Regions from separate parts of the Bacillus yunxiaonensis genome, predicted to be linked through region 2. Evidence: riboswitches for the same ligand, from Rfam matches in the RefSeq annotation. Region 2 holds a riboswitch; each other region holds the start of a gene.
What was found. Region 2 has a riboswitch for S-adenosylmethionine ahead of WAX78_RS09810 (bifunctional O-acetylhomoserine aminocarboxypropyltransferase/cysteine synthase). Riboswitches for the same ligand answer to the same signal wherever they lie in the genome.
Positions count from the first base shown of each region.

Region 1: it holds a riboswitch for S-adenosylmethionine, as region 2 does, so the genes downstream of both, metK (methionine adenosyltransferase) here and WAX78_RS09810 (bifunctional O-acetylhomoserine aminocarboxypropyltransferase/cysteine synthase) in region 2, are expected to answer to the same signal.
Region 3: it holds a riboswitch for S-adenosylmethionine, as region 2 does, so the genes downstream of both, WAX78_RS11690 (methionine ABC transporter ATP-binding protein) here and WAX78_RS09810 (bifunctional O-acetylhomoserine aminocarboxypropyltransferase/cysteine synthase) in region 2, are expected to answer to the same signal.

Region 1 is NZ_JBAWSV010000010.1:49,049-52,331, forward strand. It holds gene WAX78_RS21935 (DUF3139 domain-containing protein) at 1-132, shown strand, start outside; gene metK (methionine adenosyltransferase) at 217-1,416, opposite strand; SAM riboswitch class I at 1,583-1,707, opposite strand; gene pckA (phosphoenolpyruvate carboxykinase (ATP)) at 1,927-3,283, shown strand, end outside.
Region 2 is NZ_JBAWSV010000003.1:88,590-91,872, reverse strand. It holds gene metA (homoserine O-acetyltransferase MetA) at 1-425, opposite strand, end outside; gene WAX78_RS09810 (bifunctional O-acetylhomoserine aminocarboxypropyltransferase/cysteine synthase) at 406-1,701, opposite strand; SAM riboswitch class I at 1,793-1,896, opposite strand; gene WAX78_RS09805 (chloride channel protein) at 2,310-3,283, shown strand, end outside.
Region 3 is NZ_JBAWSV010000003.1:477,718-481,000, forward strand. It holds gene WAX78_RS11675 (toprim domain-containing protein) at 4-348, shown strand; gene WAX78_RS11680 (thioredoxin family protein) at 360-659, shown strand; gene WAX78_RS11685 (hypothetical protein) at 813-1,157, shown strand; SAM riboswitch class I at 1,284-1,391, shown strand; gene WAX78_RS11690 (methionine ABC transporter ATP-binding protein) at 1,553-2,578, shown strand; gene WAX78_RS11695 (methionine ABC transporter permease) at 2,571-3,236, shown strand.

The DNA.
Region 1 (3,283 bases), on a different contig from region 2:
TATACGTATCGCTATCAAAAAATTGGAGATACAGAAAGAAAAGGAGTTCTTGCTTATAATGAAACATTACTTGATAGCAAGGTAAATCCTTACACTTATTCATACAAACATAAACATTTTGGGGAGTATTAGGACTCTCGTTTACAACGCTACGTTACCATATGATTTAAATAAAAAAAGCTTTGCGCACACGCGCAAAGCTTTTTTCTTCCTATATTATAGACCAGCTTGCTCTTTTAAAGCTTCAGCTTTGTCTGTACGTTCCCAAGTAAGATCTACATCAGTACGTCCGAAGTGGCCGTATGCTGCTGTTTGTTTGTAAATTGGGCGACGTAAGTCTAACATTTTGATGATACCAGCTGGGCGAAGATCGAAGTTGCTGCGGATTAGTTCTACTAATACTTCTTCAGATACTTTTCCAGTGCCGAATGTATCAACAGAGATAGATACTGGTTTCGCTACGCCGATTGCGTATGCAAGTTGTACTTCTGCTTTGTCAGCAAGACCTGCTGCTACGATGTTTTTCGCAACGTAACGAGCTGCGTATGCTGCAGAGCGGTCAACTTTTGTTGCATCCTTACCAGAGAATGCACCGCCGCCGTGACGAGCGTATCCACCGTAAGTATCTACGATAATTTTACGACCTGTTAAACCAGCATCCCCTTGTGGTCCACCGATAACGAAGCGGCCAGTTGGGTTAATGAAGAATTTTGTATCTTCATCGATTAATTCAGCTGGTACAACTGGTTTAATTACAAATTCTTTTAAGTTGCGATCGATTTGTTCCCAAGCGATCTCTGGATGATGTTGTGTAGAAATTACAATTGTATCAACACGAACTGGTTTACCGTTTTCATCGTACTCAACTGTTACTTGTGTTTTACCGTCTGGACGTAAGTATGGTAATGTATCATCTTTACGTACTTCCGTTAAACGACGAGCTAATTTATGAGCAAGAGAAATTGGAAGCGGCATTAATTCTTTTGTTTCATTACATGCGAAACCAAACATTAAACCTTGGTCGCCTGCACCGATTGCTTCGATCTCTTCGTCAGTCATTTGACCTTCGCGTGCTTCTAACGCTTGGTCAACACCCATTGCGATGTCAGCAGACTGCTCATCGATAGATGTTAAAACTGCACAAGTTTCTGAATCGAAACCATATTTTGCACGAGTATAACCAATTCCTTTAATTGTTTCACGAACGATTTTGGGAATATCTACATAAGTAGAAGTCGTAATTTCCCCCGCTACCAATACTAAACCAGTTGTTACTGTTGTTTCACAAGCTACACGTGCGTTTGCATCTTTTGCTAAGATTGCATCTAAAATTGAATCAGAAATTTGGTCACTAATTTTATCTGGATGTCCTTCAGTTACAGACTCAGATGTGAACAGATGACGTTTTTTTGTCATGTGGTAAACCTCCCTACAGTAAATGTATATATTGTACGGAACTCATCCTTAATTTGCCACAAACTGCGACATTCATGTATTCTCCCACAAGTGCAAAAGAAAAACCTTTCCTATAATAGAGGAAAGGTTGTATTCGCTACTTGCATACTGCTTTTTGCCCTTTTCGCTCTTATCGTTCGAGATATTACACCTCGCACAGGTTTAAGCACCTATTCACTTGCGCTTATCATACATACAAGTGAGGTTGCCGGGCTTCATCGGGCCTGTCCCTCCGCCAGCTCGGGATAAGAGAGTATCCGTCCTCAACTATACTAAAGAAATGCTTTTCATTTGTCAATCCATATACACATATTCCTATAAGTTTTTCAGGGCAGAAATATATGGAAAAAAGTAATATAATAACACAAACAAAAACAAATAAATAGTATACATTATTTATATAATTGTGTTATACTCTTCATAGGGATTATGAGAGATATTTATAAATTAAATAAAGGATGGTATATAAATATGAGTACTGTGAATGTCCAAATTGGATTACATGAACTTTTAAACGGAAGCAATGCACAGGTTCAATTGAGCGTTCCACAATTAACGGAAAAAGTATTAATGAGAAAAGAAGGACAATTAACTTCTACTGGCGCTGTTTCTGTTTCAACAGGAAAATATACAGGACGTTCTCCGAAAGATAAATTTATTGTAGACGAAGCATCTGTTACGGATAAAATCGCTTGGGGTTCTGTAAACCAACCGATTTCTGAAGAGCATTTTAATAAATTATATACAAAAGTATTGGAATACTTAAAAGAAAAAGAAGAGCTATTCGTATTCAAAGGATTTGCAGGAGCAGACCGCAACTACCGTCTTCCTCTTCAAGTTATTAATGAATATGCATGGCATAACTTATTTGCACATCAATTATTCATCCGTCCGACTGAGGAAGAATTAAAAAATCATGATGCACAATTCACAATTGTATCTGCACCAAACTTTAAAGCAGATCCAGAAGTCGACGGCACAAACTCAGAAACATTTATTATTGTTTCATTTGAAAAGCGTATCGTGTTAATCGGAGGTACAGAATACGCTGGTGAAATGAAAAAATCAATCTTCTCTATCATGAACTACTTACTTCCAGAGCAAGATATTTTTTCTATGCACTGCTCTGCAAACGTAGGTGAAGAAGGCGATGTTGCTTTATTCTTCGGTTTATCTGGAACAGGTAAAACAACATTATCTGCTGATCCGAACCGCAAATTAATCGGTGATGACGAGCATGGTTGGTCTGATAACGGCGTATTCAATATTGAAGGCGGTTGCTATGCAAAATGTGTGAACTTATCTCGCGAGAAAGAACCACAAATCTTTGACGCGATTAAATTCGGCTCTGTTTTGGAAAACGTGGTGCTTGATGATCATACACGCATTGCAAATTATGATGACACTGCCTTAACAGAAAATACACGTGCAGCTTATCCAATTGATGCAATTGATAACATCGTATTACCTAGCGTTGCAGGTCATCCAAATACAATCATTTTCTTAACTGCTGATGCATTTGGCGTATTGCCTCCAATCAGCAAATTAACGAAAGAGCAAGCTATGTACCATTTCTTAAGCGGTTTTACTAGTAAACTAGCAGGAACTGAGCGTGGTATTACTTCACCGCAAGTAACATTCTCAACATGCTTCGGTTCTCCATTCTTACCGCTTGATGCATCTCGCTATGCAGAAATGCTTGGAGAAAAAATCGAGAAGCACGATGCTAAAGTATTCTTAGTGAACACTGGCTGGACTGGCGGCGAATACGGCGTTGGAAAACGTATGAATTTAGGCCATACACGCGCAATGGTGCAAGCTGCATTAA
Region 2 (3,283 bases):
CAAATGTGAAGCGTCGATGTAACATACTCCTTCGAATAGTCCATAATTTGCTTCAATTCTTCCCAATAATCTACCTCTTCAAAAGGAAGTGTTTCAACCGGGGCACCAGTAATGATCAACCCGTCAAATTTTTCTCCTTCAATATCTCGAAATGTTTTATAGAAACTTGTTAAATGCTCCTGTGCCACATTTCTTGATGTATGAGATTCCATATGAAGTAAATGTACATCGAGCTGAAGCGGCGTATTTCCAATTAAACGAAGCAACTGCGTTTCAGTTTCTTGCTTTGTTGGCATCAAATTTAAAATAGCAATCTTCAAAGCACGGATATCTTGTGTTTCTGCTCGTTCTTTCGTCATCACGAAAATATTTTCATTTTGTAATACTTTACGAGCGGGTAAATCTTTAGCAATGATGATCGGCATACTGTTTTCCTCCAGAAAGGGCTTCTGCTAAATCAGCAATAATATCCGCCGCATCTTCAATACCAACAGATAACCGAATTAAATCAGGCGTTACACCTGCCAGACGCTGCTGCTCTTCACTAAGCTGACGGTGCGTTGTGCTTGCAGGATGAATCACACAAGTTCTTGCATCTGCAACATGCGTCACCAATGCTGCGAGCTTCACATTTGCAATAAATTGCTTAGCAGATTCAATCCCCCCCTTTACTCCAAACGTTAAAACACCACTCGCGCCTTTCGGTAAATATTTTTGTGCTAATGCATAATTTTCATTATCTTTAAGTCCTGGATAATTGACCCACTCAACGCGTTCATGCTGCGATAACCACTGTGCAACAGCTAATGCGTTTTGACTATGACGCTCCATACGAAGATGCAACGTTTCTAAGCCAATATTACTTACATACGCATTGAATGGACTCATACAATTTCCATAATCTCTTAATAACTGCACACGAGCTTTCACAATGTATGCCGCTTGCCCGAATCTTTCCACATAACTCACACCATGATAACTTGGATCTGGTTCAACAAATTCAGGAAATTTACTCCAATCGAAATTACCGCCATCAATGACAATACCGCCAAGTGAGCTTGCATGACCATCAATATATTTCGTTGTAGAATGAACGACAATGTTTGCACCATGTTCAAAAGCATGACATAAATACGGCGTCGCTAACGTATTGTCGACGATAAATGGCACCTCAAGCTCTTTTGCCGCATCAGAAAACTCTTTAAAGTTAAGAACATTCATCGCTGGATTTCCAAGCGATTCTGCATACACAAGCTTTGTTTTCTCATTTGCAAGGGCAACAATTTCATCAGCAGTTAAGTTTGGATTAAAGAAAGTAACCTCAATGCCAAGTTTCCGCAGACTAACTGCAAATAAGTTAAACGTACCGCCGTATACTGTTGATGAGCAAAGAAGGTGATCACCGCTGCCGCAAATATTTAATATCGCTAACATAATTGCAGCTTGCCCTGATGCAGTTGCAACCGCACCGACGCCGCCTTCTAACTCTGTCAGTTTCTGCTCAAATGCTGCAAGCGTTGGGTTACCAATACGAGTATAAATATAACCTTCTGCCTCTAAATTAAAGAGAGCTGCTAAATCATCAGATGTATCGTATTTATACGTCGTGCTTTGATAAAGCGGTAAAACACGCGGTTCACCGTTTTTCGGCGTATAGCCACCTTGGACACAAATTGTTCCTTTTCCCCTTGTATTGCTCATTTCTCAATCCCCTTTCTTTTTTAACATAAAAAAACTGCTTCTTTCCTAAATAAGAAAGAAGCAGTTTAGATAAACGCTCGACATGTAGCCTTTCTTATCGTTCAGGAAATACCTGCAGGATTTGGCACAATTCCGCTTTACGGCTGTTGCCAAGGTTTCATAGGGCCCGGTCCCTCCACCTATTCTTGATAAGACTTATGCAATTACCGTTGATTTTATAGCAAATATTTCCTAGTGTCAATTCATTTTTCTGAATCTTCACGAAAAGTATAAATAAATTTAATTATTTATTCTTAAGATTCAAACTATATAAAAATAACATTAATGTTCCAAAGAAAGACAAAAATACGTTTTAAAAACTTCACTTACTATGTAAAATTAAAGAGTTACATTTAATTTTAGTAACCATCAAAGCACATACAAAAAAGCAATTATACTTACAGATGTTTTACAGTTTCATAAAATAATATTGCTAATTTTTGTAATGTATCTTGAATAAGTAGTTCCCTTAAAAAGATAATATGCATATTGAATTAGTTATCCAACTATTTTCGTATTAGAATCTCTTACTTTTTCATAATGAATGTAACATAAAGGAGGCATAAAGAATGACTATTAGGAGAAACATGCACTATTTACTCATCATGTACGGTATGTTCCTAGGTGCTATAGTTGGTGCTGTAGTCTGGTTATTTTTAGTTGTCACAAATGCTGGAATTCAGCTTGTTTGGGGATATTTACCTAAAGAATTGGGATTACCCCCTTATTACACAATTTGTGTAACAGTAATTGGTGGTATTCTTGTCGGCCTGTCACAGAAATACTTCGGTACATACCCTCGTTTAATGCCAGAGACCATGGCTGAATATAAGAAAACAGGCAGAATTGAGTACCATTTTGTGCATAAAGCTACGTTAACAGCTGTTATTGTTTTAGTATTTGGCGCAAGCTTAGGACCAGAAGCAGCACTTGTTGGGATTATAGGTGGCCTTTGTACGTGGGTTGGTGATCGCTTTACATTTACTTTAAAAGGAATGCATGAACTAACAGAAATTGGGATTAGTGCTGCTTTAAGTGTTATTTTTAATGCACCGCTATTCGGTTATTTAGCTCCAAACGAACATGAGGATACACAAATCACTGAAGCTTTTAAAGGGAAAAAGACTATTGTATATCTTGCTACTACTTTTGCTGGTTTTTCTGTTTATTTATTGCTAAGTCAACTCGATAATCGAGGATCTTTTATTGTTAAGTTTGGAGAAGGATCTTTTGCACTCCATGAGTGGATTGCCTTTCTGCCTCTTATTTGCATAGGCACTGGTGTAGGCTATTTTTATTTCAAAGTGGAACATATATTAGAAAAAATAGTACGGCCTTTTCAAGAATATAAACTAACATTAGCAATTATAGGTGGTATTCTTTTAGGGATTGCAGGAACTATACTTCCGTATACACTATTTTCAGGAGAACACCAATTAAAAGAATTAGTAAATGAATGGACAGAATTATCATTTGGGATACTGCTTCTTTCAGGGATTTTAAAGTTATGTATAACGGCAGTTTGTTTAACTACAGGTTGGCG
Region 3 (3,283 bases), 390 kb from region 2:
CAAGTGGTCTATGTGGAAAAAGTAATTATTGTTGAAGGTAAATCAGATAAGAAGAAGATTGAAACGATTATTAGAGAACCGGTGGAAATTGTTTGTACAAATGGTACAATTAGTTTGTCGAAGATGGATGAACTTATTGATCAGCTGTACGATAAAGAAGTGTATGTGCTTGTGGACGCAGATGATGCAGGAGAGAAGCTACGCAAACAGTTTCGCCGAGAATTTCCACATGCTGAGCATATTTATATTGATCGTTCGTATCGTGAGGTTGCAACTGCACCATCAAATCATTTAGCGAACGTTTTATGGGGAGCTGACATCGACGTTTATACAGAATTTTTACGGTAAGGAATGGTAGAATGATCGATTGGACAGGAAATGAAGCTGTAGCCGCAGTTAGAGATCAAAATAAAACGGTATTATACGTATATACGCCAATGTGCGGTACGTGTCAACTTGCTAAAAAAATGTTAACGATTGTTGAAGCAGCATTACCTCACTTGGAAATCGGGATGTTGAATTTAAATTATGCACCGCATTTTGCGCGGGAGTATGAAATTGAAAGTGTTCCGTGTTTACTTATATTTGAGAAAAATCAACTTGTGAAAAAAATATATGCATTTCAATCTGTGGAATATTTATATATGGAATTACAATAGGCGGCAAATATTTTGCCGCCTCGACATATTTCTTGGGAAATATAAGCAACAAATTGTTTTTCGTACAACTTTTGTCGAGAGAAAGATACAGGAGAGCTCGTTATAGAAATGGAATGGTATTATGTAGAACGTGATATGAGGAGTGTGACGAAGATGAAATTGTATTCACTGCTTCAATCATTTGTAACATATGCCAATACGCAGTGTCATTTAGAACCGCTACTGCCGCAATTTGAACGGGCTGTTTGTTTTACTTTTCAAGATGAACGTTATTCATTGAAAATTTCAAGAGAGAAAATTGAGCTTACGAATGTTGCAATGGGAACGGAAGAACTTGTTTGCTTTCAAGAAGATGACTTGCAGTTATTGATTACTGGACAAGTTCGTTTGCAGTCACTATTGCGTAGAAAGGCCATTACATATAGAGGGACATATAAAACAATGTTATTATTAGAATCTGTATTTCACATTTGTAAGCCGCTACGAGTGGGTGCTTAAATTTCAGAAATTTTATTCTTTGCGAAAATTTCTGTTGACATCCATTTCATGCGTTGATACAATTCAAAACATGAAATAATGAAAACTTCATAACGACAAAATCAGACGAAATTTACATCTGATTTTCTCTTATCAAGAGAGGTGGAGGGACTGTGCCCTATGAAACCCGGCAACCGTCAACTTATGTTGAAATGGTGCCAATTCCTGCAAAGCGAATGCTTTGAGAGATGAGAGGAAAGGATAATAGTAATTTATGTATATAAACCTTTCTGCTCATTTTAAAGCAGAAAGGTTTTTTTGTTGTTTCAGTGTAGGAGGACGCTCAAACAACAAATCATTTTTATAGTTATAGCGGCGAGCCGCTTACGCTTTTTAACTAAAAAGGGGTGACATCAATGATTGTGTTAGAAAATGTAAAGAAAATATATCGCTCCAAAAACGGTGATGTTACTGCTGTTGATAATGCGAATTTACAAATAGAAAAAGGCGAAATTTTCGGAGTTATCGGATATAGCGGTGCCGGAAAGAGTTCCTTAATTCGCTTGTTTAATCAACTGGAGAAACCGACGTCTGGAAAAATTACTGTTGGAGAGCGTGTGATTTCAGCGATTAGAGGAAGAGAACTTAGAGAAGCTCGTCAAGAAATCGGGATGATTTTCCAGCATTTTAACTTACTTTGGTCACGAACTGTTCGTGAAAATATTGCTTTTCCACTTGAAATTGCTGGAGTGGAAAAAGAGAAAAGAAAACAGCGTGTAGATGAATTGATTCGTCTTGTTGGTTTAGAAGGACGGGAAGATGCGTACCCATCTCAGCTAAGTGGTGGACAAAAGCAGCGTGTTGGTATTGCGAGAGCTTTAGCAAATAATCCGAAAGTATTATTATGCGATGAAGCAACATCAGCATTAGATCCAGAAACAACAGATCAAATTTTAGATTTGCTTCTCGATATTAATAAACGCCTCGATTTAACGATTGTACTCATTACGCATGAAATGCATGTGATTCAAAAAATTTGTAATCGTGTTGCTGTTATGGAGAAAGGGAAGATTGTTGAAAGCGGCAGCGTTTTAGACGTATTTCGTAATCCGCAGCAAGACATTACAAAGCGCTTCGTTAAGCAAATAACAGATTCTGAAGATGCAGATGAAACAATTGAACATTTACTAGAGAAATACCCGGAAGGAAAAGTCGTGAAACTGCAATTTATTGGCGAAGCGGTGGAAAGACCAGTTCTGCAGGAATTAATGAGAAAAGATGGAATTGAAGTGAGCATTCTGCAAGGAAATATTGCTCAAACGACAAACGGGGCGTATGGAAGTTTAATTGTTCATTTAAAAGGTGACGAAGATGCAGTTGCAGAGGCAGTTGCAACAATTCAACAAGAGCAAGTGGAGCTGGAGGTGATTGCACATGGATAATGTGTTTCAAAATGTAGATTGGGATCAAATGTTAGAAGCTACGCAAGAGACGTTATACATGACGGCAATTGCTACACTTGCAACGTTTGTATTGGGTCTTATTCTTGGATTAGTACTGTTTCTTACAGGAAAAGATAATCTATGGGAGAACAAGCCGGTCAATGTTGTAATTGGCGCGTTTGTAAATATTTTTCGTTCTATCCCGTTCATTATTTTAATCATTTTACTGATTCCATTTACGAAGTTTCTTCTTAATACGATTCTTGGAGCAAGTGCCGCATTGCCAGCATTAATTGTTGGAGCAGCACCGTTTTATGCGAGAATGGTTGAAATTGCGCTTCGTGAAATTGATAAGGGTGTTATTGAAGCATCGAAAGCGATGGGAGCAAAGACGAGTACAATTATCTTAAAAGTATTGATACCAGAATCTTTACCAGCACTTATTTCAGGTATTACGGTAACGGCAATTGCACTTGTGGGCTATACAGCGATGGCTGGAGTTGTTGGAGCAGGCGGTCTTGGTACCCTTGCTTATTTAGAGGGATTCCAACGCAATAATGGTGATGTCACTCTCATGGCAACAATTCTTGTGCTTATTATTGTATTTATTATTCAAATGATTGGTGACCTTCTTACAAAGCGACTTGATAAAAGGTAAAGAGAAGTTTAGGAATTATTGGGATAAAGAGTTTTCGTCTAAAACGA